DNA from 3 places in the Emergencia sp. genome. Region 3 is predicted to be linked to each of the others. Evidence: riboswitches for the same ligand, from Rfam matches in the RefSeq annotation. Region 3 holds a riboswitch; each other region holds the start of a gene.
What was found. A riboswitch is a leader RNA that binds a small molecule or an ion and turns the genes downstream of it on or off. The one in region 3 is predicted to bind cobalamin.
Positions count from the first base shown of each region.

Region 1: another riboswitch for cobalamin. It lies ahead of ACMQ5W_RS08380 (energy-coupling factor ABC transporter permease); the one in region 3 lies ahead of ACMQ5W_RS14155 (homing endonuclease associated repeat-containing protein).
Region 2: another riboswitch for cobalamin. It lies ahead of cbiD (cobalt-precorrin-5B (C(1))-methyltransferase CbiD); the one in region 3 lies ahead of ACMQ5W_RS14155 (homing endonuclease associated repeat-containing protein).

Region 1 is NZ_DBFWLQ010000009.1:13,982-23,933, forward strand. It holds gene ACMQ5W_RS08355 (ATP-binding protein) at 1-792, shown strand, start outside; gene ACMQ5W_RS08360 (chemotaxis protein CheW) at 785-1,213, shown strand; gene ACMQ5W_RS08365 (TetR/AcrR family transcriptional regulator) at 1,357-1,974, shown strand; gene ACMQ5W_RS08370 (radical SAM protein) at 1,977-3,074, shown strand; gene ACMQ5W_RS08375 (SpoIIE family protein phosphatase) at 3,168-4,913, shown strand; cobalamin riboswitch at 5,025-5,207, shown strand; gene ACMQ5W_RS08380 (energy-coupling factor ABC transporter permease) at 5,446-6,195, shown strand; gene ACMQ5W_RS08385 (energy-coupling factor ABC transporter substrate-binding protein) at 6,198-6,545, shown strand; gene cbiQ (cobalt ECF transporter T component CbiQ) at 6,532-7,308, shown strand; gene ACMQ5W_RS08395 (energy-coupling factor ABC transporter ATP-binding protein) at 7,317-8,156, shown strand; gene ACMQ5W_RS08400 (Ig-like domain-containing protein) at 8,297-9,952, shown strand, end outside.
Region 2 is NZ_DBFWLQ010000024.1:166,297-176,248, forward strand. It holds gene ACMQ5W_RS15875 (CoA-disulfide reductase) at 1-746, opposite strand, end outside; gene ACMQ5W_RS15880 (rhodanese-like domain-containing protein) at 757-1,068, opposite strand; gene ACMQ5W_RS15885 (HsmA family protein) at 1,478-1,855, shown strand; gene miaB (tRNA (N6-isopentenyl adenosine(37)-C2)-methylthiotransferase MiaB) at 1,879-3,195, shown strand; gene ACMQ5W_RS15895 (NUDIX hydrolase) at 3,207-3,761, shown strand; cobalamin riboswitch at 3,929-4,122, shown strand; gene cbiD (cobalt-precorrin-5B (C(1))-methyltransferase CbiD) at 4,226-5,347, shown strand; gene cobI (precorrin-2 C(20)-methyltransferase) at 5,348-6,034, shown strand; gene cobM (precorrin-4 C(11)-methyltransferase) at 6,038-6,787, shown strand; gene ACMQ5W_RS15915 (cobalt-precorrin 5A hydrolase) at 6,787-7,785, shown strand; gene ACMQ5W_RS15920 (glutamyl-tRNA reductase) at 7,782-8,789, shown strand; gene cobJ (precorrin-3B C(17)-methyltransferase) at 8,790-9,521, shown strand; gene cobK (precorrin-6A reductase) at 9,502-9,952, shown strand, end outside.
Region 3 is NZ_DBFWLQ010000021.1:564-10,293, reverse strand. It holds gene ACMQ5W_RS14170 (ECF transporter S component) at 1-400, opposite strand, end outside; gene ACMQ5W_RS14165 (ABC transporter ATP-binding protein) at 379-2,034, opposite strand; gene ACMQ5W_RS14160 (energy-coupling factor transporter transmembrane component T) at 2,007-2,912, opposite strand; gene ACMQ5W_RS14155 (homing endonuclease associated repeat-containing protein) at 2,902-3,945, opposite strand; cobalamin riboswitch at 4,055-4,245, opposite strand; gene ACMQ5W_RS14150 (hypothetical protein) at 4,484-5,086, opposite strand; gene ACMQ5W_RS14145 (hypothetical protein) at 5,049-5,363, opposite strand; gene ACMQ5W_RS14140 (LysR family transcriptional regulator) at 5,480-6,361, shown strand; gene ACMQ5W_RS14135 (M20 family metallopeptidase) at 6,339-7,460, opposite strand; gene ACMQ5W_RS14130 (PadR family transcriptional regulator) at 7,484-7,957, opposite strand; gene ACMQ5W_RS14125 (DUF2812 domain-containing protein) at 8,008-8,877, opposite strand; gene ACMQ5W_RS14120 (DUF2812 domain-containing protein) at 8,882-9,706, opposite strand.

The DNA of each region.
Region 1 (9,952 bases), on a different contig from region 3:
GCCTTAGGCAAGGAAAAGAAAGGCAGGATTGTATTTCAAGTGGAGAGTACTGTGGGGGAACTGGTGCTGACGCTCAGTGACGACGGCTGCGGGCTGGATGATGAGAAGATTCTCAATAAGGCTAAAGAGAGAGGCATGTTAGTAAAGCCGGAAGCGGAATACAGCAGTGAGGAAATCCACGAACTGATTCTGAAGCCTGGATTCACCACCAATGAAACGGTCAACGAGTATTCTGGCAGAGGGGTGGGTCTCGACGTGGTAAAGAACATCATGGAAGAAATTGGTGGACACCTGCATATTGAAAGTCAGCCAGGCGTTGGCAGCAAATTTACCCTGATAGCGCCGCTGACGTTATCCACTGTAGAGAGCGCCTGTTTTCAAATAGGAGACTACCATTTTTCGATGCCTGCCCGGTATGTATTCAATTTTATGGAATACAGAGAAAAGAAGCGGCAAATTCGTCAGATTGACGGGCGCTCCTATATTCTTTATGACGGCAGAATGGTCCCTCTGATCAATTTGCGCAAGGTCTGCGGAATAAAAGAAGAAATTCCTGATGATTCTATCGTAATCTATGTCAAGGACAACAGATTAGAGGGATGTCTGTTAGCCGACGTAATGCATGAACAAAAGCGAATCGTAGTCAAATCTCTGCCGAACCTTCTTGGGCGCGATTTTCGAAAAAACACCGGAATCGGCGGCTGCAGCATAATGGGCGACGGCGATATCTGCGCGGCCTTAGACCTGGAGAACCTCATTGTAAACTTTGAAAAGGAGGGGGCATATGAATAGCGAAAACAACAGAGAACTACTATGCATCGCTGGCCAGGAGAAGAACTATGCCCTGGAATTAAAATGGATTGCGGAAATCTATGCGGACGTGCATATTTCTTCGTTCCCATGCCTTCCTCCTCATTATCTAGGAATGTATAATTATAAAGGGCGCATTATTCCTGTCATCAGACTGGAGGAGGGCGAATGGAGAGTGCTCGTGATCGTCCGATGCGAAGAGAGCCTCTTTGCCATGGCGGCAGCGAGAGAACCGTTTATCATCAGTGGAGATGCATTAGAGGAAATCGAGTCTCTGCATCCGGAGTCATTGGCAGGTCTTTGGCTTGAAAAGACATTGTATCAGATGGAGGGCGCGTTAGTTTCGCTGCTGGATATCCCCGGTACGGTGGAGAAAATTTTGTCAGAAAATGAAAATGTATAGGATGAAGCTGTTATGACTAGAAGATCTGGTCATAGCAGTTTTTTTATTGTAAAGACAAAGAAAAAACTTGACAAGAGAACGATTGTTAGCTAAAATGTAAAAAAGAGAACAAATGTTAGCTAAACGGAGAGGGGGCTTAGAATTTGAAGCGAAACACAAAAGAAGCTATTTTACTTGCGGCACTGCACCTTTTTGCGGACAAAGGCTATGACGGCGTCAGTGTGCGCGATATTGCAGAAGCAGTCGGCATCAGACAGAGCTCACTGTATAAACACTATGAGAGCAAACAGGATATCTTTGACCATATCTTGATTCAGATGGAAGTGCAGTATCAGCAGATGACACAGGAAGTGCGCGCACCACAGGGTGACATGGCGGCTGTAGCATCGGCATACGAGAGGATTACGACAGAAGAATTGAAAGCAATTGCCAGAGGCATGTTCTTTTACTGGACCGAAAGCGACTACGCCTCCCAGTTTCGTAAGATGCTCATGATTGAACAGTATAAGAGTGAAGCGAAGAGCCGCCTCTATCACGAATACCTGACAGAAGGCCCTTTGAAATACATGACGGAGTTATTCCGTTTGCTGATTGAAAGAGAATGTTTCATACAGGAAGACGAAGCGTTTCTGGCTTTAGAGTTTTATTCGCCCATCTTCTTTCTGATGAACAAGTATGACAGTGGGGCGAAAAGAGATGTGCTGATTACACAGTTGGACCAACATATTGAACACTTTGCGGACCATTATAGAAAGGATTAGCGATGACAGTACAAAAACCATTTCACTTAGAAGAATATTTGACAGCGGGGGTTGAGAACATCGTAAAGGGTGCAATCAAAGCTACACTGCGGGATCCTCAGGAGAGTGCCTTTATGGTCTCCTTTGCTGCGGCAAGCAAGAAGGCGGCCGGTCGGCGCGGGCAGTGGGCAGAGAAGGGCGAACATATTCCTCCCTTTCTCATCGCCAGCATCACCAGTGCCTGTAATTTGCACTGCAGCGGATGCTACGCCAGAAGCAATGAAAGCTGTATAGATGAACTGCCGAGCTGTCAGCTCACAGCGGAAGAATGGCTGAATATTTTCCAGGAAGCAAAAGAGCTGGGGATCAACTTCATCCTTTTAGCCGGCGGAGAACCTTTTTTACGGAGAGATATCATTGAAGCAGCGGCAAAAGTACCGGAAGTCCTTTTCCCGATTTTTACCAACGGTACGCTGCTGGATGAAATCTATCTGCAGCTTTTCCAGCAGCACAGAAACCTCATCCCCATTTTCAGTATCGAAGGAGACCAGAATATAACAGATCAGAGAAGAGGGAAGGGTACCTACGATAGGCTGCTTGCAGCCATGGAGCAGATGAAACGACGCCATCTGCTCTTCGGCACTTCTGTTACGGTGACCACCGCAAATAAAGAAACTGTGACCTCACCTGCTTTTCTGAGCAGATTAACGGGACTTGGCTGTAAGACGGTCATTTATGTGGAATATGTGCCAGTGACAGAAGAGAGCAGGAATCTGGCTTTTGGAGATGATGAACGGAACTGGTTTGAAGAGCAGCTGGCAGATGTGAGAGGGCGGCATCCAGAGATGGTGTTTATCTCCTTCCCCGGAGATGAGAAAAGTTCCGGCGGCTGTCTGGCAGCGGGCAGGGGATTCTTCCACATCAATTCCCACGGCGGTGCGGAGCCCTGTCCTTTTTCACCGTACTCTGACATCAATGTCAAAGATACTTCTTTGAAAGAGGCTCTCCATTCCAGATTGTTCACCGTTCTTCACCAGCAGGACTTATTGACAGCAGATCATCAGGGCGGATGCGTCTTGTTTGAGAAGAGGGAAGAAGTGGAACGACTCCTGGCCCAGTAAGTTTCTCCTCTTTCGACACCTGCCTTCGACAGCAACCCCCATGTTGCCTATGATAGAATATGTGAAAATCAAAGGGAACAAAGGGGAAGAAATATGGAATTTGTAGGGAATCAGATTAATTTCAAAACCGTGTTAGCCACTTTGACAGTGGCTTTCTTTATTGGTCGGATCAATCTGTTCGAAGGAACCTTTCCGCAGGCGGTGGCGCTGATTACCGTCATGGTGGCGGTATCAACTGTATACATATATTTAGTGCCGGTCATTGCCATCGCGATGCTGACTTATGGGGGAGTCATCTTAAATCTCTATGGCGATATGATGGCTATGATTTTTTGCGGGATATTTTTCCTGTTTTTTCATAATCATAGATTTACAATAAATCAGAGGACATCAGTAGCAGTGGCGGCAATCATCGTGTGCAATTGTGCTTATTACGCCTATGGACATTTGATCTATCTCTTGAGCATTGAAACGATGATCAAAGAGGCGATAGCCGTCATCGTCTATATCCGTGTGTTCAACACCATCGCGAGGATTCTCTTTGTGGGTAAGAATCCGATGCAGATTGCAGAAGAAAAAGTTGGACTAGCCTACGAGATTTTTGCGATATCGCTGATAGGGGCCATCGGTGCACAACAGGTGGTCTTTCCCCTGTGGTTACTGGTTATCGTGGTGATTCAGTATTGCAAGGGAATTCAGCCAGCCATGGCCGCAGCCGGCATTGCGGCTGTTTTCTGGCAGTGCCAGCACGTGGATCATGGAGAACTCTTCATCGCCCTCTTTGCGGGGATGCTCACCGGCTGGTTTTTGGCCTCACTGATTGACGGAAAATACCGAAAAACGATGTTAGCGCTGACGATTTTTGCCACCATTGCCGTATCAGCCAGCGATCAAATTTATGGGGCCGCGGCTGTGATGGCTTTATTTATCGCTGTACCCAGCAGCATCATCACCAGGTTGTGGTGCATCGGTGAAGAACGGTTTTGCCAGCAGTCGGCTACGGGGGCAGACCTGAAACTAGAAGCCATTAAGCGGGATTTGATGAAAAAGCGGGAGGTCTTTCTCAGTCTGAGCAAGCTGTACAGTGCGGGGATGGATAATAAGCAGATTGTCTCTTACCAATTTGACGGCATGGCCAGGACGGTCAGCGAGCTGATGACGGATTTAGACGGTCGAGGAGCATCATCAGCTGAAAAAAACGCGCCTCAGATTTTGGTGGGCAGTGCATCTTATGCTTTCGAGGCGGTGTCAGGGGACAGTTGTCTTTCTTTCTCCTTCGGTAAAAATAAACAGGCTCTGATTATCAGTGATGGTATGGGGAAGGGCAGTCGGGCGGCCACAGAAAGCAAGCTGGTGGTTACGACGCTTTCCAAGCTGCTGGCGGCAGGCTTTGATGTGGACATCGCCATGAAAACAGTCAATGCGATTCTGATGACGGGAAACAGCGCGGAGATGTTCGCTACAGTGGATTTAGCCATTATAGATAAGGTGACCGGCAGAGCGCAGATTTTTAAGATGGGCGCTGCATCCACCTTTGTAAAACATAATGGCAGTGTATCTATGTTGAAACGGCCTGCGCCGCCGGTGGGGATTGTCGACGGACTGAAGCTGGAATACATCGACGTGAGACTGAAGCGGGGTGACCTGCTGATTATGGTCTCGGATGGTGTTACTGACTGCGACCGCCGCGACCCGGACGGCCTCTGGCTGAGAGAACGTCTGACAGAACTTGGCAGCCGCGACCCGGATACGGTGGCGGAATTAATCGTCAACAAAGCGGCGGAAAAATATGGAATTAGGGAACGGGACGATCTGACCGTCATGGTGGCAGCTATTTAAGCTGCCGCTTTTTTCTTGTCCAATGTTGCTGAGTTTGGTAAAGGACAGTTTACCGTGGTCTTTCTTCTTGTTTACCTTGACAAGAACGTAAATGTCGTAGTAGAATAAAATTACAATTGAATGTAGGAAGGTCCCCGAACAGGGGTTAAAAGAGAAGCAAGTGAGAGACTTGCACGGTCACGCCGCTGTGAAGACGTAGCCACATCTCAACAATGTCACTGGGAAACTGGGAAGGCGCAGATGTGAGTGTTTGATGTCTAAGTCAGAAGAACTACCTGAATACAGCCAATTTGCACAAGGTTACGAACGATGGCCGGGTGTGAACACGCATGGAAACCCAGAAGCAGTGTCATTGCTGATGGATTCCAGCGAGACGCCTGTCTGTTTCGGACAAGCGTTTTTTTAATGGTCCTGCCCCAATTTTCACAGAAAATTGAAGGGAAGTCCTTATTCTTTAACGCGCCAGCCTGTGGCTGGCTAAGCGTTAGTCGTAAAATGCGTGAATTTTTGTTTATTCATGAAAGGAGAAAAAATGACAAAAAGGCAAAAACTGACTTTATCAATTGTTTCAGCGCTCTCTGTTGCATTCGGACTCGTGCCGACGGCAAGTGCGATGCACATTATGGAGGGTTATTTACCAGCGACGCACTCTCTGGTATGGGGGATTATCTGTGTTCCCTTTGTGGTATGGGGGTTTATTTCCATCAAGAAAACCCTCAGTGAAAATAGAAAAGCAATTACTGTTCTGGCCATGGCTGGAGCATTCATATTCGTTATATCGTCACTGAAGATTCCCTCTGTTACAGGAAGCTGTTCTCACATGACGGGAACGGGTCTCGGCGCGATTTTGTTCGGACCTGCTTCTGTCAGCATCCTGGGAATTATCGTATTGTTATTCCAGGCGATTCTGCTCGCCCACGGTGGTTTGACTACATTGGGAGCAAATACTTTTTCCATGGCCATTGCAGGACCATTCGTTTCCTTTGGCGTGTATAAGCTCTGTGAGAAGTTAAAGGTCAACAAGATGGTTTCTGTATTTTTAGCGGCAATGATCGGTGACATCTTTACATATTGTGTAACAAGCATTCAGCTTGCTGTCGCTTATCCGTCCGAAGTAGGTGGTGTCATGGCTTCTGCCGTGAAGTTCCTGGGCGTGTTTGCCCCGACACAGCTGCCACTGGCAATCGTTGAAGGAATTTTGACCGTGGTCATCGTCATCGGCTTGGAATCTTTTGCAAAACCTGAGCTGAGATCCATCGGATTCATAAAGGAGGGCAGATAATCATGGAGAAGAAGACTAAGAGCAGAAAAGGACTGGTCATCGTCCTGCTGGTTATCGCCATACTCATCGCTGTCATCCCTTTTTTTGCACTGAAGGGCGCGGAATTCGGCGGTTCTGACGATGCAGGAAGCCAGATGGTGGCGGAAATTCAGGGCAGTGAATATACGCCTTGGTTCGAACCGATTTTGGAACAGTATCTAGGGGGAGAAATTCCCGGTGAAATTGAAAGTCTGATATTCTGTCTGCAGACAGGTATCGGCGTGGGGATTGTGGCCTTTATCATGGGCCGTTTCTACGAGAGACATAAATGGAAAAAGGATGAAGAGGTAGAAAACAGTGATAGTCATTGATAAGCTCTGCTACTTATCAAAAATCAGATATGTTAACCCAGCTGAAAAGTTTGCCTTCGCGGTGCTGACTCTCATATTCTGTATTGTCAGTCGTTCCATCGTGATGGGACTTTTCATCATGGTTCTTAACAGCTTTCTGACCATAAAAATCGGCGGAATCTCAGCCAGGAGGTACGGCAATCTCATGCTGGTACCTCTGGCTTTTCTGCTTCTCAGTACGGCCGCCATTATCGTCAACGTATCAAAGCATCCTCTGGACGCCTTTGCCCTGCAGATTGGCAGTTGGTTCCTGACCGGCAGCTGGGATTCTGTCTTACACGGTCTTCAGCTGATTGTGACAGCCTTAGCGGCAGTTTCCTGCCTCTATTTCCTGTCGCTGAATACGACCATGACGGACATTCTGTCTGTCTTGCGAAAGATGCACTGCCCGGCTCTGCTTTTGGAACTGATGCTCTTGATTTACCGATACATCTTTGTCCTGCTGGATGTAGCTTACTACATTTCCACATCCCAGAATGCCAGGTTGGGACACAAGGATCTTCGTACATCGATCAAATCTTTCGGCGGCATGGTGCAGGCTCTTTTCATCCGAGCCATGAAACGCTCAAGAAACCTCTACGATGCTATGGAGGCAAGGTGCTACAGTGGAGAAATCAAAGTGCTGGAGGAAAATCACGACGTCAGCAAGAGAAACATCATAATGATTGCAGTATTTGAACTCGTTCTTTTAGGGTTCACCGTATTTATAAAATTGCAAGGATAGGAGTTCTGATGAAAGATATCATCATCAAAGCAGAGGAGTTATACTTTTCCTACGACGACGAAAAGAGCTATTCTCTCAACGGTATGAGTTTGGAAATTGAGAGAGGGAAAAAGGTAGCCTTTATGGGGGCTAACGGAGCAGGGAAATCCACTTTTTTTCTATGTCTCAACGGCATTCACAGGCCTGCCGGCGGAACCCTGTATATTGATGGAGAAGCTGTTGATTACAGTAAGAAGGGCCTTTTGAACCTGAGGAGCAAAGTAGGCATCGTCTTTCAGGACCCGGACAATCAGCTCTTTTCTGCATCAGTATTTCAGGAAATCTCTTTTGGTGCTTTGAACGTCGGCATGAGTGAAATGGACGCCAAGGAGGCGGTGGAACAGGTGATTGAGACCCTGGAAATTACGCCTTTTATGGAGAAACCGACCCATTCTCTCTCCGGCGGTCAGAAAAAGCAAGTGTCCATTGCAGACGTCCTGGTCATGAATCCAGAAGTGATCATTCTGGACGAACCGGCTTCCTCTTTGGATCCAAAGCATACGGTCATTGTCAACAAAATAGTAGACATGTTGGTTGACCAGGGTATTACCGTGCTGATGTCCACCCACAATGTAGACTATGCTTTAGAGTGGGCAGAAGAAATCGTTCTGATTCACGATGGAAAGACACTGATGCAGGGAGCGCCTGTAGATGTGTTCTCAAATAGTGAGGTCTTGGAAAAGACCAATCTGAAGAAACCGGCAGCCATCGAACTCTTTGAAAGTCTGACGGCAAAAGGGGTTCTGCCGGCTGATCTGCCAGTTCCCAGAAGCCTCTCGGAACTGGAATCCTATATCGCAAGCCTTTAACCAATGTTATAAACTAAGACACTAAGAGACCGCGCTGGAGACAGTGCGGTTTTGCTTTAGGGCGAGTTGACCTATTGTGTTGAAAAATACATAAGTTCAGCGTATAATCGAAAGTAATATTAATTGAGAAGGTGAAAACAATGAAACGAATAGTTGCGGTATTATTATCTTTGGCCATGGTTCTCTGTTATCTGCCAACATCGGTTTTTGCGGCAGATGGCGAAACAGATGGCGGCGGACAGACTGAGGTGGAAAAAACTGATATTTCAACATTAACTTTAGGTTACTATCCGAAGTCCATCACCTATGATGGAACAGCCCATAACCTCAGTACGCTTTATCTTGAAGAATCAAACCCTCATAAGTCTTTGACAAAGGACAGAGACTTTACCGTAGAAGTGAGGGACAACATAAACGTCGGAGATATGGTGGTGATTTTAAGGGGGATTGGAGCGTATTGCGGAGAAGTTCAGTTGATTATCCCTATTTTGCCTAAGGACATAAAAGGCTGCTTTTATGATGTAGATAAGTATACAGAGGAAGGGCATAAGCCTAATATCAGGCTTTCCTTTGGCAGTACATCATTAGTAGAAAACGTAGATTACCAAGTGACAGACTATACGGAGAAAGAGGACAAAGGCGTTGTAAACGTGAAAGGGATCGGAAACTATACAGGCACTACAAGTATCAATTATACCGTAGGCAGAGATATAGGCCGAGCTGACGTCACACTGTATCAAGAAGATGAGTTTATCTACACCGGTCGTTACCAATTTCCGTCTGTAAAAGTGACCTACAATGGAGAACGGCTGAGAGAGAGTTACGACTACAGGACTACATACAAAAACCATAAGGAAGTGGGAACTGCTACGATTACAATTACTGGTATCGGTAAGTTTCATGGAGAGAAAGATATTCACTTTACCATCAAGGGGAAAGAGCAGAAAGTCACCCCCGCCCAGGCAACTTATGACGCGTATATCAGAAGTCAGCCGTTCAAGATTGAAGCAGAGGCTACGGGGGACGGAACAGGCTTCTCTTACACATCCAATAATCCCGGAGTTGCCACTGTAGACGCAGAAGGGATGGTTCACGCCCATAGTGAAGGCGCTGCGGTAATTACACTGAGAACTGTCGGCATGAAAGGGTTTGCAGAAGCTACCGCACAGGTAACTGTCAACGTAAAACGCAGCAGTATTGATTTTGGAACCATTTTGGCGGAAGAAAAAGGCCTGTCAGCCTCAATTAGCAAGCTGACTTTAGAAAAGATCGTGTCAGCATCTGTTTTCATCGGCGAAAGGGAATATCCTTGTAAAATTGAAGATAACGGGCAGCAGGCGTTGCTCAAAGCAACGTATCCTGAACAGAAAAAAGGGCAGGAAATCACAATCGTAGTAAAAGATGATCTCGGCAAAGAAATTACAAAGACTGTAAAAGTAAAAAATGCGGTGATTGAACTCAGCGTCAATAAAATCTACGATAAAAGTATTTCAATCAAGGGAAAGACGTATCCGGGGATGACTGTAAAAACGGTACTAAATGGTAAGCGCTATCAGACTAAGGCGGGGAACAGCGGTGCTTTTTCTCTCAAAATTCCAAAACAGAAAATAGGCAAAAGTATCAAGATTACTGTTGTCAGCGAAAATGGAAGTACAAAATCCATAAATAAGAAGGTTTATAAGAGGACAGGCAGCAGTGTCGCCAGCAAATATTATGTCCTGCGGACTTCAAAATACGTCTATGTTCGCTGCAGGGGCGCATCGCAGGGTGATGTGATAAAAGTAAAAATTAATGGT
Region 2 (9,952 bases), on a different contig from region 3:
TTATCTGGGGTTACGCCGATGGCCAGAAGGACCATATCCGTTATCAAACTTGAGCCGTCTTTGAGAAGTATTTTAATACCATTTTCCGTTTCTTCGTATCCAGCAATTGGACTGTTCAGGCGCAGATCCAAACCTTTGCTGCGCAGATAGGCATGCAGCTGGCAGGCCATATCGTAGTCCAGCGGCGGCATGACCTGACCGCTTCTCTGCAGCAGTGTGGTCTGTATATTTTCATGAAGCAGATTTTCCGCCATTTCCAGACCGATAAAGCCGCCGCCTACAACGACAGCAGATGCAGGCTTTTGCTGCTCTATGTACTGGCGGATGCGGAAGGTGTCTTCCACAGTGCGCAGGGTGAAAATTCTGTCTGAATCGATGCCCGGAAGGGCGGGCTTGATGGCCTTCGCGCCTGGTGAAAGAATCAATTTGTCGTAGCTTTCTATATATGTCTTTCCCGACTGCAGATCTTTTACAGACAGCGTTTTTTTCTTTGAATCGATGGACAAAACCTCACTGTTTACTCTGACATCGATGTTAAATCTGTCTTTAAAATCCTCGGGCGTTTTCAGGGTCAGTTTTTTCTTGTTCTTGATAACGCCTCCGATATAGTAGGGCAGGCCGCAGTTGGCATAGGACACATAGCCTGTTTTTTCGAAGATGATGATCTCCGCTTCTTCATTGAGTCTGCGCAGTCTGGCTGCTGCAGTTGCACCGCCTGCCACGCCGCCGATGATTAAAACTTTCATTCTGTTACCTTTACCTTTCTAATTCTCCACTGTAATTTGAAATACCACCGATGTTTGCAGCCTCAAAACCCTGTTGCTTGAGATAAGAACAGGCCCTGCCACTTCTGGCTCCGCTGAGGCAGTAGACGAACAGAGGCTTGCCCTTATCCAGTTTGGCGCTTTGCAGGCTGTCGAGAGGGATATTGACAGCGCCCGGCACATGACCGGCTTTGTATTCTTCCTTTGTCCTTACGTCCAGCAGGATGGCTCCTGTTGTTTCTTTGGCTTGCTGTACACCTTCGTTGAACTTGTTTCCTCTATTAAAAATGTTAAAAATAGACATGATTTCAATCTCCTTTGTTCGATTTGATAATATTATCATACCCTGAAAATTTGTTTTTTACAGTGACTTGGTTACAAAATCGGAATTCACGGAAAAAAGTTACCCTCTATTTGCTCCAAAAAGCCGAAAAGCACCTAACAATCAAAGGTCTGCAAAGGGAGTGGGCACTGCACCAAAGGCTGTAACCGTTGAAACTTCGTCACGATTTTTTCACACAGACTCATTGTGGACGTATTTGTTAGGGGTTATTGAGAAAAAAAGAGTAATTGACGGGTAAAATGACTGCGATTGCCAGGGCGCATCGGCGCAGTGCCATAATACCGCCTCGAAATTTTTGTTTACCCCTGTAACTTACCGTCATTTTATGATATACTACATTTTTAGTTGAGAAAATAGAGGAGATTTACATATGTCAATAAAACTAATCTTAGCCATCATCACTATTACGGCAGCTCTCATATTTTATACCATCGGTGTTTTTTCCGAGAGACGCAGCGGTACCCTTCAGAAGAAACATGTGGTTTTGTTTTGGTGTGGTCTGATCTTTGATACGACGGGGACATCGATCATGTCCAGCATGGCGAAGGGAACCGGCCTGCTCAGCGCCCATGGACTTACCGGTGCACTGGCCATCGTCTTGATGCTGTTCCACGCACTGTGGGCGACAGTGGTATACCGCAAACAGAATGAACAAAAACTGCGCAGTTTCCACAAGTTCAGCATCGTAGTATGGCTGATCTGGCTGGTACCGTACATTCTGGGCATGTTTATCGGAATGAGAGGATAATGAATAAGCAAGGAGAAGATTCAATGAGCAAAACATTTCATATAACAACTTTTGGCTGCCAGATGAACGAGCACGATTCAGAGGTTATGGCGGGCATGCTGCTGGAGAAAGGGTTTGAGCCTGTAAAGGAGCGGCGAGATGCGGATGTTGCTATTATCAATACCTGTAGTGTGAGAGAAAATGCGGATAAGCGTTTCTTTGGAACCTTGGGACAGCTGAAGCGCAGGAAAAAGGAGAATCCAGATTTTATCGTCTGCGTCTGCGGGTGTATGATGCAGCAGCAGCACGTTATCGACACCATCAAAGCAAAATATCCTTGGGTGGATATCATATTCGGTACCCACAATATTCACCAGTTTCCAGAACTGGTCGATAACGCTTTGAACGAGAAAAAAAAGCAGGTTGAGATTTGGACTGACGGCGGTGAAATCGTAGAAGGCCTGCCCGCTAAGCGTCTTTTTGACTGTAAAGCGCTTGTCAATATCATGTTCGGCTGCAATAATTTCTGTACTTATTGCATCGTGCCTTATACCAGAGGGCGGGAACGAAGCAGACGTCCAGAAGAAATTATCAAAGAGGTCAGAAGCCTGGTATCTGATGGAGTGAAAGAAATCATGCTGCTGGGACAGAATGTCAATTCTTACCGTGGCGATGAAAAAACTGATTTTGCGGATTTGCTCTATCGCCTCAATGAGATAGACGGGCTTGAGCGCATCCGCTTTATGACTTCTCATCCTAAGGATTTATCGGACAAGCTGATTCAAGCTTTTGTGGACTGCGATAAACTCTGTAAGAATATTCACCTGCCGGTACAGTCTGGCAGCAGTCGTATTCTAAAGAGAATGAACAGGAAATATACAAAAGACGCGTATCTGGAACTGGTGGCAAAGCTGAAAGCAGCTGTGCCTGGTATTACCATGTCTACAGATATCATCGTGGGGTTTCCGGGCGAGACTGAGGAGGATTTTGAGGAGACCCTGGATTTGGTTCGAAAGGTGAGATACGATTCTGCTTTTACCTTCCTGTACTCCATTAGAAAGGGAACTCCAGCAGAAAAATATGAGGAGCAGGTGGCAGAAGACGTAAAGCATGAGCGGTTTAATCGGCTGGTAGACCTGATCAATTCCATCAGCGCAGAGAAAAATGCCCAGTATACTGGAAGGATTGAAAGAGTCCTCGTGGAGGGAGCGAGCAAAACCAACAGCAAGACCCTCTCGGGCAGGACCGACGGATTCAAATTAGTCAATTTTGAAGGGACAAAGGACATGATCGGTAATTTGATCGACGTAGAAATTACGGAAGGGAAGACCTTCAGCCTGGAAGGCAGACTTAGAAAGTGATGGCAGCGGATATGAAAAATCTGAAACATATTGTAGAAAACTATAGACCGACCTGCGAACAGGAAACATGCGATCGGAAAATCATGTTGCAATTCTTAACTGCAAATGCGGATTGTCTGACTCGCGACAACCAGATCGCCCATTTTACTGCATCATCGTGGATTGTCAATAGGAGGAGAGATAAAGTTTTGATGGCATACCACAATATTTACGACAGTTGGGCCTGGACTGGAGGCCATGCTGACGGAGAAGCGGATCTGCTGCAGGTGGCTATCAGAGAGGCTTGCGAGGAGACGGGCATCACATCAGTACGGCCAGTCAAAGAAAGACCATGTTCTTTAGAAATCATTACCGTGGACGGGCATATCAAACGAGGAAGTTACGTTGCTTCGCACCTGCACATGAACTTGACCTATCTTTTGGAAGCGGACGAGGGCCAAGACCTCTTTGTGAAAGCCGATGAAAACAGCGGTGTCAGATGGATACCTTGTGATGAACTCGACAAATTCGTCAGTGAGCCGTGGATGATGACGTGGGTGTACGAGAAACTGCTGAAACTGCTTTGAAAAAAGCAGTTTTTTTCCTTGAATACTATCAATTGATAGTCTATCAGGAGACGAGATTGATTTTGAATTAACAAAAACAATGAAAATCCTCAAGAAGCCGATGAAAGTTTCTCCCCAATCTGTTGACACGGTCAATTTAATATAATATAATTTTATCTGTTGAAGTGAAATTGAATAGAAATATTGGTTGACAGAACAAGTCGTAATATGGAATCAGGTGAAAAACCTGAACAGTCCTGCTGCCGTAATGATTGAGTTTCATGCGAGGCGAAAGCCAGCCACTGAGGGGTCCCCTTGGGAAGGTGCATGTGAGACGCCTGAGATCAAAGTCGGAAGACATCCCAATATTTGGCCATAAAAGTCACAGGATATGAGTTTTAGGTTAATATTGGAGAATTTATTTTAGAAGATATTAAGAACCCGAGTCCTGGAGATTCGGGTTCTTGTTTTTGGTAAGGAAGTATATGGAAAAATTTACGGTTAAGAATGGAAAAAGACTGAGATTTGGATATACCACGGGAAGCTGTGCGACGGCCGCTTCAGCGGCGGCGCTGGAAATGCTGCTATTTGGCAGCAAAGTGGCACGAGCAGACATTACGTTGCCTTCGGGAGAAAAAGCATCCTTTGAGATTGGAGATATAGCTGCCGAACCTGACCAGGTCAGCTGTTCGGTCACCAAAGACGGCGGCGACGATCCTGATGCGACCCATGGGGCTAAGATCTTTGCCAAGGTTCGTCTCACAGAGGGGGATATCTGTGTCAAAGGCGGCGAAGGCGTGGGTCTGGTTACGGCTAAGGGGCTGCAATGTGCAGTCGGAGAGCCAGCTATCAATCCGGTGCCAAGAAGGATGATGATCGAAAATGCCCGGCGCATTTTGCAGCGTTACGGCACAGACTGCGGCGCAGAGATTACCATTTCTGTGCCGGAAGGAAAGGATATCGCGGAGAAAACTTATAATCCCCGCCTGGGAATCGTAGGGGGAATTTCCATTCTCGGGACGACTGGAATCGTAGACCCTATGAGTGAGAAAGCGCTCGTGGACACCATCAAAGCAGTTATTGACAAACAATATGAGGAGGACCCCGAAAACATTCTCATCTCCCCTGGCAATTACGGCAGGGACTTTTGCCGGGATTATCTGGGTCTGGACATCGAAAGGGCGGTGCCTGTGTCTAATTACATTGGTGAAGCTTTGGATTACATCAAATACAAGGGTTTCAAGAAAATACTCTTTGTTGGGCACACCGGAAAACTGATCAAAATTGCCGCGGGCGTCATGAATACCCATTCCGCTTATGCTGACTGCAGAATGGAGGTGATCGGCGTTCACAGCGCTATCTGCGGTGCTGATGCGAAGACCGTAGAACAGATTATGAAGTGCGTCACCACAGACGAAGCCTTCGATTTGATCAAAGACAAGTCCTATTATGCGGAAGTGAAGAATAGAATTTTAGAGAAGGTGCTCTACCATCTGCGCTTCCGGCTCAAAGGACAGGCAGAGATTGAGACAATCATGTTTACAACAGATAGAAGTCATATCATCAAAAGCCCTGGGGCTGATATGATGACGGAAAGGTACATATAAATGAAAGGTAAATTTTTTGCAGTAGGTGTAGGACCGGGAGACCCGGAATTGATTACCTTGAAGGCAATCAACACGATGAAGAACAGCGACGTCATCGCAGTGCCGAAAAGCGGCGCTTCAGAGAATATCGCTCTGAAAATTGCAGGGGCATATATAGAAGGCAAAACCCTTTTAGAGTGTGATATGCCTATGATCAAGGACAAGGAACGGCTGGATCAATACCACGACCAATCGGCAGAAGAAATCGGAGCCTTGCTGTTAGAAGGCAAGACCGTTTCCTTCCTGACATTGGGCGATCCTGCCATTTACAGTACCGTGATGTACGTACACAGAAGACTGACAAATCAGGGATTTGATACAGCCATCATTCCAGGCATTCCCTCCTTTTGCGGTGCGGCAGCCAGCTTGAATACTTCTCTCTGTGAAAGAGATGAAATGCTGCATATCGTGCCTGCGACTTATAAAGGCCATCAGGCGGAAGAACTTGAAGGAACTAGAGTTTTGATGAAATCTGGTAAGAAAATCATGGCACTGAGAGATGACCTGATCAGGCAGAACGCCATGATGGTGGAATGCGCCACCATGGAAAATGAAAGAGTTTACAAAGATTTGAGCGAGCTGAAAGAACAGTCCAGCTATTTTTCTTTAATCGTTATTCCCTCAGAAGATAGACAGAAGGAGAAATAAACAATGATATATTTTATCGGAGCAGGTCCTGGTGCAGCAGATTTAATTACTGTGAGGGGAGCAGAACTACTTAAAAAAGCTGACGTTATCATCTACGCGGGCTCACTGGTGAATCCGGCACTGCTGGATTATGCCAAAGAAGGCTGTCAGATTTTCAATAGTGCAAAGATGACATTAGAAGAGGTCATCGAAGTGATGAAGAAAAATAAAGAAAAAGATGTTGTCAGACTTCACACAGGCGACCCTTGTATTTACGGAGCTATCAGAGAACAGATGGATATTTTGGACAGAGAATCTCTGGAGTACGTATCCGTGCCGGGGGTCAGTTCCTTTATAGGTGCAGCGGCCGCCCTGAACGCAGAATATACACTGCCAAACGTAAGCCAGACAGTGATTTTGACCAGAATGGCAGGAAGAACACCGGTTCCCGAAAAAGAGGAAATTTCAAAATTGGCTTCTCACGGCGCTACGATGGTTGTATTTCTTACATCCACCATGCTGGCAGAGTTGTCTGCGCGATTGATCGAAGGCGGTTATGCGCCGGATTCTCCGGCAGCGATTGTGTACAAGGCGACTTGGCCGGACGAAAAGGTCGTGAGAACGACGGTTGAAAACATCGCAAAAGCCGCAGAAGAGAATGGCATCAACAAAATGGCGTTGATTTTGGTCGGAGGATTCCTGGGCAGTGAATATGAGAGATCCAAGCTGTATGACCCATCCTTTACCCATTTATTCAGAGAGGCTAGTAAATAATGGAGAAAGTAGGAATTTTAGCTTTTACAGACCGGGGAAAGCTCATGGCATCAAAGGTGGCAGGCAGGCTTTCAGCAGACTGTGAACTTGAGATTTTCGATCATAAAGGCAAAGCGAAAGATTATTTAAAAGAAAACTTTAATCAGAAAGATACCTTTATATTCATCTGTGCAGCAGGGATTGCTGTCAGGATGATTGCACCGCTGATTAAATCGAAAGATGTGGACCCGGCAGTGATTGTCATGGATGAATTTGGGCAATACGTGATTCCCATTCTGTCGGGACATTTGGGAGGCGCTAACGAGGCGGGAGAGCGAATCGCCTCTGTCATCGGTGCGACACTGGTTTTGACAACGGCTACAGATATCAATGAGAAATTCGCTGTAGACGTGTGGAGCAAATATGCGGGCTGTAAAATCATCGATGTCAGCTGCATCAAAACTGTTTCTGCCGCGATTCTTCGCGGAGAGAAAGTTGGCTTTGAAAGCGGTTTTCCCTTTGAAGGAAAGGTTCCTGAAGAACTGACTCTGGATGCGGCGAACTTGGGCATCTGTGTCAGCCTGTCAGATAAATTGAAGCCTTTTCCACAGACGTTCAATATGGTGCCCAAGATTGTGACTATGGGGATTGGCTGTCGTAAGAATACCAGCGTCGAACAGTTCGAAAAGTTTGTACTGGGAGTTTTAGAGGAAAACAAGGTGTCGATACACGCCATCGAAAAAATTGCCTCTATCGATATCAAGAAATATGAAAAATGCATTCTGGCATTCAGCGATAAGTATCAAATTCCTTTTATCACTTACAGTGCCGAGGAGCTGAACGCTGCAAAAGGAGACTTTGAGGTCTCTGACTTTGTAAAAAGCATTACTGGCGTAGACAATATCTGTGAAAGGAGCGCCAGTCTCGGAAGCGGAAACGGCAGAAGAATATTATCAAAGACCAGCGGCGGCGGTGTGACCTGCGCCCTGGCGATGAAAGATTGGAAGTGTAAGTTTTGAATATCGTAATGTCATACATCGATTATAATATGGCTGGGCTTTCAGAACGTGAGGCCTTTTCCTGCACGAAGACGCAGACTGAAGAAATTTACATGAGGCTGAAGGCGAAGCCGGAGATTCTTGGCAGCGTGTTGATTGCTACCTGCAACAGGACGGAACTTTACTTGTCGTTGAGGCCGGGCGTCAAGGTCAATCCTTTCAAAACACTCTGTGAAGCGATAGAACTCAATTATAACGACTACGCTTTTATGAACAAAACTTTGACGGGAAATGAGGCGGTGACGCATCTCTGTAAAGTGGCTGCTGGCGCTGAATCTCAAATCTGGGGAGATGGACAGATTACTCGTCAGGTGGATGATGCCATCAAAGGTGCACAGAAGGTCAAGGCCTCAGATGCTGTTCTCAACGTGTTATTCCGTATCGGTGTCACAGCAGGCAAGAAGATTAAGACTTTGGTGGACTTCAAGGTGCATGATAATTCTACAGCCTCGCGGGCGGTGGCGATTCTGAAGGAATACCCAGACGTCAAAAACGTCCTGGTCATCGGCAACGGCATGATTGGACGGCTGGTAGCTGGACTTTTAGTCAGAAACGGTATCCATACCACCATGACTCTGCGTCAATATCGACATGGGGAGAATATCGTACCTAAGGGAGCGGCTACGGTCAATTACGGAGAACGCTACAGCGTCATTGAAAAAAGTGATGCTGTCATCAGTGCGACCCTGAGCCCGCACTATACGGTCTATTATGAAGAAGCAAAAGCACTGTCCCGTCTGCCGGAAGTTTTCATCGATCTGGCTGTTCCCAGAGATATCGATCCGGAGGTTGAAAAATTTGACCAGGTTACATATTATGACATCGACCATATCAGCCAGGGAGAGCGCGACCTTCGCCAGGAAGAACAGCTGCGAGAAATTGAAGCCATCATAGAGAAATATAGTACGGATTTTTATAAATGGTACGACTATAGAGAAAAACTGAAATTGAAAGAGGAAGCATAGATGAGAATATATGTAGTGGGCATCGGCCCAGGTAACAGTGAATATATGACACCCCAGGCCAGAAACGCAATTGAAGAGAGTGACGTGGTAGTAGGCTATACACTCTATGTCGACTTGGTCAAAGAATTGACCTGTGGTAAGGAAGTCAAATCCACAGCGATGAAGCAGGAAGTGGACAGGTGCAAGATGGCTTTGGATTCTGCATTGGAAGGAAAGAATGTAGCCTTTGTCTGCAGCGGAGATGCCGGCGTATATGGCATGGCAGGGGTCATGGCTGAGGTAGCAGAGGATCATTCAGAAATAGAGATTGTGACAATTCCAGGTATTACGGCTGCTTGCAGTGGAGCGGCGGTTCTGGGAGCGCCTCTGATTCACGATTTTGCGGTCATTTCCCTCTCTGATTTGCTGACTCCGTGGGAAAAGATTGAAAAGAGATTGCGCCTGGCGGCGGAAGCCGACTTTGTCGTCTGTCTCTACAATCCCAAGAGCAAAAAACGTCACGACTACATCGACAAGGCAGCAGACATCATGAACTGTGCAAAATCCTGGGATACGCCCTGCGGTTACGTAAAAAACATTGGCCGTGAAGGTGAGAAAGCAATCGTCTGTACCTTGGCAGATTTGAAGGACAATGACGATATCGACATGTTCACCACCGTATTTATTGGAAACAGCACGACGAAAGTGATCAATGGAAAGCTGGTAACACCTCGTGGATATAAAAACATCTAAAAAAACGGCTTGTGCCATGGCGCCAGAGAAAATTCTCGTCTTTGCGGGCACCTATGAAGGCCACGCATTGGCAGAGTATTTTGATCAGAGGGATTGGAATCTGCGCGCCGATTTCTGTGTGGCTACGGAGTATGGAACGGAAGTCTTTTCCGATATCAAAGGAATATCGATCATCGAAGGCCGTCTGAATCAGGCAGCTATGGAGAAGCTTCTGCTGTCCGGCACGTACGGTCTGGTCATCGATGCTACACACCCTTATGCCGATGTAGTGACAGAAAATATCCGGGCTGCCTGCAAAACAGCCTGTGTTGAATACGTCAGACTCCTGCGCAGGGAAAGCTTTTTTGACTATCCGGGTGTAGTGGCTGTGGATTCTGCGAAAGAGGCGGCGGCATATCTTGTGGGAACTGAGGGGAAAATCCTTCTCACTA
Region 3 (9,730 bases):
GCCCTTGCCCCATGTAAAAATTACATACAAAACGGGAAATCGCCCCTATCAAAAACCCCGCCTCTGGCCCTAAAGAGATGCCAGAAATAATAATCATGGCGGTCCCAATCTGAATAGGGAGCGTAATATGAAAGAAAATGTGCACACACACCGTAAGTGCCGACATCATGGCAATCAGTACGATTTCCCGCGCTTTCGGTTTGCGATTTTCAAAAACCATAAAGAAAGGAAGCATGGTATAGATTAAGATCAGTACACTGATTATCATATATTTATTCTGATCAAACTGAAAGCCGATAAAAATAGTAACTGGCATTGCCAAAAAAATCAGCAGCGCAGACAGCAGGGTCCTTTTGCGGCGGGCAGCTTCGTACTGGGTTAAATGATAGCTTTTAGCCATGCTGACACCTCCTCACAGGTAATAGCATCTCTTTGCCATTCTCTTACAAGTTTATTGGCAGTTGTCGTATAAAAACTGTTGCCAGAAAAAAACGCTTTTGGCCTTCCTACAGAAACAATGTCGCCGTCAAAAAACATTGCACATTGATCGGCATACTCTGCACAAAATTCGATATCGTGGGAAACCATAAAAATAGTAACGTCATTCTCCACCAACTTTTGTAAAACTCCCGCCAAAGTGCGCTTGAAAAAAGGATCTAACCCCTTGGTCGGTTCGTCCAGCAGCAAAATTTTCGGCTTCAGCAGCAAAATTTTCCCCAGTGCCAGCCGTTGTTGTTCTCCTCCGCTTAAGTCATATGGATTTGCCTTCCTTAAATGCTCAATTTCCATCAGAGCCAACATGCTTTTCACTTGATCTATCTTTGCTGAATCAGGTTCCTTTATATAATAGAGGGCTTCCAGCAGTTCCTCTTCTACTGTAATTTCCGTAAATAAAGCCTGCGGATTCTGTGGCAGCATAGAAAGTTTTGTGCGGTCCACTTTGGTCGACCCTCTTTGGGGCTTTAGAATTCCTGAAATGACTTTTAACGTGGTGCTCTTGCCGACACCGTTCCCCCCTAACAAACAGTACCACTGGTTCCGCTCCACATTTAAATTCAGCCCTCGCAGCACCTCACCACTCTCCTTGCTGTATTGAAACCATACATCCTTTAAGGCGATGACTGGGTTTTCAATTGTATCGTTATTAGGCAATTCATATACACTATCTGCTGCAGCCTGTGCTGCGGGTTTCCCTGTCAGCATCTTTTCCAACCTAAGACGGCCTTCTCTGATTGTCAAAGGGCTCTTTACAGTGGGGCAGACATCGGAGAATATACGCATCACTGACGGCAGTCCGTAAAACATCGGATGTCTGTTTTGATTTCCTGTTCCCGCAAGAAATTCGCCAATTTCAGAAGGACTTTCAAAAGCGATGACTTGACCTTGGTCCATGACCATCACCTTGTCAGCCATGGGGAATATCTCTTCTAATCGGTGTTCGGAAATGATAACTGTCGTCCCTAAATCCCTGTTAATCTTGTAGACGGTTCTCAGAAACTCAGAAGCGGCAATGGGATCCAGCTGCGAAGTCGGCTCGTCTAAAATCAGAAGCTTCGGCTGCATCGCCATAATGGATGCTAAATTTAGAAGTTGTTTCTGTCCGCCGGATAATTCGTTCACATTTTTTCGAAACCAGCCCTGAATATCAAAATAACTGGCCATTTCTGCTACTCTTCTTTTGATTGCCGCATTGGAAAGCCCCAGACTTTCTAAGCCAAAAGCCAGTTCATGCCACACTTTATCTGTCACAATTTGGTTGTCCGGATTTTGCTGTACAAAACCGATTTCACTGACACTGCGTCGATCCTCCAAATCAGCTACCGATTCGCCGCAGTACAAAACGTTCCCTTCTAATTGTCCGTAAGGAATTAAATTCTTTTTCAGCTGTTTCAGCAAAGTACTTTTTCCGCAGCCAGATTTTCCGCATAAAACAATAAATTGGCTGGAATCTATTGAAAAGCTCACATCCTTCAAGGCATTTCTGTCAGCCAATGGATAGGCGAAGGTTACATTTTCAAGTCTAATTGTCTCCATCTAATCTCTCCTGCTATATCTATTACAATTGGCGTGGCTGCAAGTACAGTGTAGCACATTAAAACCAGAGCAGTCCAAAGGTCCAATTCCGGTCTGACGATCTTTGGATAAAAATACATGTTTGTCATTCCTTTAAATGCTGCAGCCACAACAGGAAGTCCCGCCGCCAGCATCAAAACCAGAGCAGCAATGTCTCTCTTAGAAAATTTAAACAGATGAAAACTGCTCCTTCCTTTTAAGCCATACCCTCTGGCTTCCATGGAGTCAGCGCTTTCAATGGAAGCCTCCAGAGACCAGGCGATTAAAATAGAAACTTTCTTCACCAATTGTCTTGCCTTCATGATAAGGCCGCCCTTTCCGCCTCTGCCCATGCATTTCTGCCCTAAGGAAATTTCTGCAAATCTGCTCTTCAGAAGCGGAACAAACCTGAATATCATAGAAAGCGTTAAACCGAGTACTGGCGCTGCCTTGCCAAAGAGATAAATCAGTTTATCTGCAGTCATAATCACATTAAAACAGGTAAACCAGACGATAATCGAAATTAACATCACCCCGCCGGCAATGCCAAAGCAGATGGATTCAAGTGTAATTCGATTCGTATTGATGTAGAGAAGCACAGTCTCTCCGTTGTTATTAAAGAACATATTGAGAACCACCATGATAATCAACATAAAGATGCTCATGACAGCGTTGAGTTTCATTCCGCTTCTGCCTTTCAGTAAAATGGAGTAAATCCAGGAAAAGAGAAAGGCCACCGCTAAAAAATAAGGTGATATAGAATACATGGTAATCCCGATAGTCAGGGCAAAATACAGCGTATTCACCAAAGGGTGGTACGAACAGAATGTAGAGCTTTCTCCCAAACCTTTATTTTTCATTTGTCTTCCCGCCTTTGACCGTTCTATGGTATTCTTTTGGATCGATACCGATTTGATAGAGAACATTTGCCCAAGAACCGCAAGTCTCCTGCAGCCGCAGACGCAGTTCCTTTGACACGTCTTTTTTTGTCGGAATGACCCTGGTCTGCTGGTAAATGGCCCTCACTTGTTCCAGATTCCGCTTGTCCTCTTCAGAAAGGTTCAGCACTCTGTAATAGCAATTGTAGAGACTGTTGGTATGACCGTCGCGGTTATTTTCTTTTCTATAGTCGATATATATGCCATGGAAGGGTCTGATCCTGATTACCGGCTCCAACCCCACCTGATATAATGCATTTCTCCATGAGCCGCACCTTCTAATCAAAGCACGCTTTACCTCCGTGTCAATTTCTCCATGAATGGGACTGCGCCCTAACTCATATGCAAATGACTTTACATTATCAAGCATTTGCACGTATTGCGGTTCCAAACCTTCTATTTTGTAGACGACCTCTGCATTTAAGGTGTGCGGGTCTATATCCGCGGCTTCTATGACTCTTCCCCAATCGTTATAATACTTTTTAATCTCTGCACAAACGTCAGGTATATCCTTTGGATGCGGTATCTTACCCAGCTCCAAAGCCTTTTCCCTGACCTGCGCCAGTAACAATTCTAAATGTTTGTTATCCTCTTCAATCTGCTCCAGCGTTTTGCCGCCCTTTCCTGTAGATGCCGTCAGCCCAGCTGCCTTCATCGCATAAGGCCACCGCTTGAACCGCCTTTTGATATAATCCCTCATAACCCAAAATAGTTCCTTTTGGGCTGGCGCATGATTAAGCCGCTTTGTTTCAGCGCGTATGTAGTCTAACAGCTCCTCGTCAGTAAAACTCTCGTAGACGCTGTGGCCCCTCGCATTAGATGCGGCATAGTTCTTCCAGATAGTAGAGTTGTGGTTATCTTTTTGAAAGTTCTTGTCCGCATTGCTCGCCACATTATGAATCAATAATTCCTTTAACCGCTGAAGGTCTTTTTCATCTAATTTCTCGTCTTTCATTCTTTTCCTCTTTAAATTATAAATACGCCAACAAAAAAACTGTAGCACAAAAATGCTACAGTCCGTATTCCTGTAAAACTTTATTAAATCGATTCGCCGATAACCGTCGGCGGCATCAATTATTTCAAGCAGGTCTTCTGGCTTAGGCATCGTAACGTTATCTTCCTTCCCGGCATCAGCAGAATCCCAGTGGTATAATAGATAACGCTCCTCCCATACAGCGGCGGCAACCGCGCAGGACTTGCACCTGCTTCCCTCTTAGCCAATATGGAAATTGGAACATGAAATATGTTTTCTGTTGTAAATAACAAAGATATTGTACCACGACTAAATACTAAATGCAAGCCAGTTGCCGCTGCGATGTTTTGTGCTTTTCAGGACATTTTAGAAAAGTTGATCTAAATATCATAGCAAACGTGTGCATGACGAAATCATAGATTCCTATTTTCACATGTCACCCGCATGGAACGGTGCTTTGATATTTCCTATGAATTAAAAAACAGAGCATGTGTCTGCATACTCTGTCATCCATAATCTTCTATGTTATCATATTAATTGAACTTACCAACCCAATTCCATCCCCATAAGCTTCGTAGCCGCTGCGCATAGGGTAGACGATTCTGCGCCATAAAGCGATTTGTGCATCGATGGTTGCGTCGCCATCTTCGTCAAAAATCGCATTCATCAAAACGCCCTTTTGATCTACCAGTTCAAACATCACATCAATATATTCGGTGCCCGTCTTTACTGCAATCTCTTTGATTCGCTTATTGGCTTCTTTAACCTCCATCGAATCGCCTAACAGCGATAAAAGATATATTTTACATTTCGCTTGCTCTGCTTTTATCTCTTCTACCAGTGCTAAATATGCGTCGTAAAATTCATTGTTATCTTCTTCCCCTAAACTTAGGAACAGATTGCGCGGTGCAAGGTCTTTGACACAAGCACGGTAAGCCTCTAAAGCCTTCTCTACAGTCAAATGTTCAAAACTGCGGTTATAAATCTTGTAGATACAGTTAAATCTTTGCGCAAATTCGCCAAAATTCATTCCTGCAAGAAAGGTAGATCCCAGGAACACGGTCTCTCCCTTTTGAGCAATGCTGTTAAGCAGCAAGTATTTCTTTAGCTGTTTTTCCATCATTCGCAAGTTCCTCTTTTCGATCCAACTTTCTATTTCTGAAGTAAAGAACCATATCGACAGATACCATGATCAGGTTGATGACATATAATGCTAATACGTAGTTGATATTTCCTCCTGTAATCTTACTCATAATACCGCAGATATATCCGATGATAATCGCGTAAGTAAAGACCACACTTTTTCCCTTTGCAGTTCTCGCACGATAGGACTTCACGACAGAAATCGGCCAAGAACAACCAAAACAAATCAGCATTAACGTTTCAAAAATCTGTGACATTACACTTGCCTCCTGTATACTCTGTAATTAATTTTATTTTTTACTTTATAATATCATCATTTTATGCTAATGTATAATATATATATTTTATGATTTTGATAACGTAGAAATTATGAATGGGGTGTTTAGAAATGGAACTTCTGCAATTGAGATACTTTCTCGTAACTGCACAATATCAGCATATGACGAAGGCTGCTGACTTTCTTCATATCGCACAGCCTGCCTTGAGCCAGTCCATCAAAAGACTGGAGAAAGAATTAGGGGTCAGACTCTTTATCAGAGCGGGACGGAATATCAGGCTCAGTGACGAAGGAATCCTCCTGGCCGAAAAATTAGAGCCCGTAATGAAAACTCTAGATGAAATACCAGGAGAATTAACCCATGCCGCTGAGATGGCTGCAAGAACAATCAAGTTGAGCATCCTTTCAGCCTCTGAAATGATCACTGACATAGTTATATTATACAAGGAACGATGCCCCGAAGTAAACTTCCAACTTTCCCAAAAAATCGACAACAAAGACTGGGATATTCGTGTCTCCACGGTCATACCTGATCAAAATGCAAAGACAAATCACACCGTGCTCAAGGAAGAAATCTATCTGGCCGTACCGATTGATTCTCCCTTTGCAAAGAAGAATTCCATTCATCTGGAAGAGGTTCATGACGCCTCTTTCATCTGTCATGACAGAACCAAGCCATTTTCCATCTTGACTACAAGTTGGTGTATGAGCTGCGGCTTTGAGCCCAAAATCGTCTTTGAAAGCGACAGCCCTTCCACAGTAAGAGACCTGATCGGCGCCGGTATGGGCGTCGCTTTCTGGCCTGCTTATTCCTGGGGGCAGCAGCGCAGCAGCAAAGTGAAACTGCTCCACATTACGCACCCCAATTGTACGCGTCAGATTTACGTTGCTCAAAAAAAAGAAAAATCGTCCTCTCCTATAAAGAACGATTTTTATAACTATATGGCTGCATACCTCAACGATTTACAATCCCTGTAATCGTCTCCAGAATCAAGGAAAAGCGCTGCTCTATCGACGAAAGAACCATGTACTCTTCGTCACTATGGTAATTGCCGCCTACAGGACCACACCCGTCCATCACAGACACGGGCAGCCCTCCCAGGTTATTGGCATCTGAGCCTCCTCCTGTACTGACAAACTCCGGCAGATCCTGTCCAAGTTTTAAGGCAGCATCTTTCATCATCTTTATCATTTCCTCGGTACTTTCGTTTGGGGTCATCGGTGGAAATCCCTCTTTCCTCTCCCAAGAAGTCTTGACGCCTGTCACTCTCGGATACTCTACCATCTCATCAAATGCCCTTTCAATTCGCTGCAGCTCGCTCTCTTTCGTATATCTGAGGTCGATGAGCATTTCCGCATGTTCCGCCACTACGTTGGACGCACTGCCTCCCTTGACGATACCTGGATTGAGGGTAGTCCCTTGCTCTGGTGCATTGAGATTTGTCAACGCCCAGATCCATCTGGCCATCTCGATTACTGCGCTGGCTCCTTTCTCTGGCGCGACCCCTGCATGGGCGGGTATTCCCTGGAAAATGACACGATAGTCATAGACTCCTTTCCTTTCCTTGACAAAGGCCCCAGTCTCCCTTCCAGGTTCAAAGTTAAAGCAATATTTCGCTTTTCCCCCCAACTCCTTCATCCAGGCTACTGAGTCTGCAGAACCAATTTCCTCATCGCTATTAAAAGCAATGCAGAGGTTCATTGGAAGTGCACGCTTTTTAATCTCCAATGCCAGATAAAACGCCAACAGCGCACCACTCTTCATATCTGCCGCTCCCGGACCTCGTGCTTTTCCATCGTCTAAAGAAAATGGTCTCTCCCGCACAGTCCCTTTGGGGAAGACGGTATCTAAGTGCCCCATAAACAAAACATCTATCGTCTCGCTTTTTCTGATAAAATTCCTAGCCTCCACATGTGGATGCTTTCCCTGCTCTCTACTAATTCTTACAGCAAAGCCGGCGCTCTCAAATTTGCCAGCAAAATATTCTGCCATTTTCCGGCATCCTTCTAAGTCCTCGCTGCCGCTGTCGATGTTCACAATCTCTTCTAAGTCTTTTAAATACTGTTCCAAATCCATTGGTTCCTCCTCCGATCATCTCCCTATACTGGCAGCATGCCTTTTTTCCCTAAACTGCCAAAACTTCGTTTCGGCTTTGGATCTTCCTGCATCACCTGAGTTTTGACTTTCTCCTTAGCCACAGCCTCAGGAATGGTCTCTTCTTTCTTACCGCCACTATCATCAGGCGGATCCTTTCGTTCCCCATCAAATTCAAAGAATTTTTTTCCGTCCTCTACCAAATGATTGAGTCTGGTATATTCTTCTTGCAGAATCCCGCCGCCTTTCTCCGTTATCTTATAAATCTTTCGTCGATTTTCCTCAGCAACCTGGGTAATGATATCCTCTCTTTCAAAGCGGCCAAGCAGGGAATAGAGCGTGCCTGCTCCGATGGCGACCCTGCCGTCAGTCAGCTCATCTACCATTTGCATGATTCCGTAACCGTGATTTTCATTGAGCAATGAAAGTAATATATAATACATCGGTTCTGTCAGTGATTTTAATTGTTCACGTGCCATAATCTTACCTCCTTTTCAAATTAATTTATGGTACTATTTATTTATCTTCGTCAAACTAGTCCTAGCTGAACTTCCGCATAGGCCAACCCCAGCAGCCCTCCAAAATAAGCGATTGAATACATGAAGATCCCACCAATTTGTATGACTCTTTTCTCTGCTATTACCTCCAAGTATGTGCCCAAAATAAACAATGCAGGTGCTAGAAGTGAAGAAATCATGGAAAATTGACTCAAAATCTCTTCCTCTAAATTGTTTAAAAACTTTCCGCTGTATATTAAGTAGATATTCAGCGGGATTTCCAAAAAGATGAGCAAGGCAAAAATTCCGTTCCATACAATATTCCACCAAGCGTCTATCTTTGTCAAAAGGTTTTCACGTCCCAGCTTTTTATAAGAAAATGCAGAGATGGCGGGTACGATGTACAAGCCAGCAAAAAGTCCTACTACCAAAATAAATGCAATATCGCCGCCCCACCCGAGGCGATCTAGTTTCACATCGTGGAACAACAAAAAATACATGATGATAAACCCTATCATGCCGCCGATAATAAAACTCCATTTAATTCTATTTTTCTGTAGTGATTCTCTCTCCTCTTTGCTGTAATAGGCATGAGGAATAGAACTCCCGCTTTCATTGACAAAAAGATACATTCCGTCTTCACTGATGCGTTTCAAAAATTTCCAGCCAATCTGCTCATAGAATTCTTTCATCGGCTTGACCTCTAAATCATCCGCCCCACTAAAACCTGGCGGCAGAACTTCAATAGTATACTGTGGACGAATACCTGTGCATGGTACAAAACTGACGATGCTGCTTATATTTCTCACTTTCCAGCCAGCCTCCGCCATCCGGTTCAGCATGACCTCTGCTTCATCAGCACTATAGCTGTTGTACTTCCAAAGCTTAAATCTGTATTTCATTTCACTATATCCCTTCTACCAAAAGCAAAACAAATCCTGGCGAGATAATGCTGATATACATTAGCAAAATCCCTGTTACATCAAAATGTTTCGCAGCTCGTATAAAACCGCCAAGGAGGAATATAAATGGTGTTGCGGCTGTAAGTATGATTCCCAGAACACTAGGATAGATGTTTATGTAACAATACAGCAAGTAGACGATCAAGCCGACTCCAATGATAACCGCGCCTCCGCAAGAAACAAGTCCAAAGTATTTATAGAGGGGTGATTTCTGCAGAATAATCCCTTCTTCTGCATATTCTGCGGCCTTTTTATGAAAGCGATATTCTTTAAACGCCAGAACAATGCTCAGCATAGCCATCATACAAATTCCCGCTAAAACATAGTATTCAGTGCTCCCCCATCCACTCTTAAAATCCTGAAAAAAATTTATGAGCAAGACAATCGCTAATATGGCTAAGCCACTGAGCGGATTTGTCGATTCTGCAACTTCTAAAACATTCTGATATTTGGTCATCTCATCTGTAAAAGGCTGCTTCGCATTCTTATCTTTAGCCTCAAAGATACACAAGCCGCTTCTGATTGCTCTCACCTTGCGCCAGCCAGCATCTTCACAGATGCGAACAAAATCGGTATCATTTTCTTTTATGGGAACAATCGAATAGCATTTTTTTCTACCTCCCAGTCTTTTTTGGTAGACAGCAAGAGGAAACCACTCTGTCGCCACGCCTTCTATATCCCAACCTTCTTCGCTCATACGGTTGAGGTGCTTTTCAGCTTCTTCATAATCAAATAAGCCGTATCTCCAGAACTCCAGTTTGTACTTCATAGCTCCCTCCTAACTGTCATTATT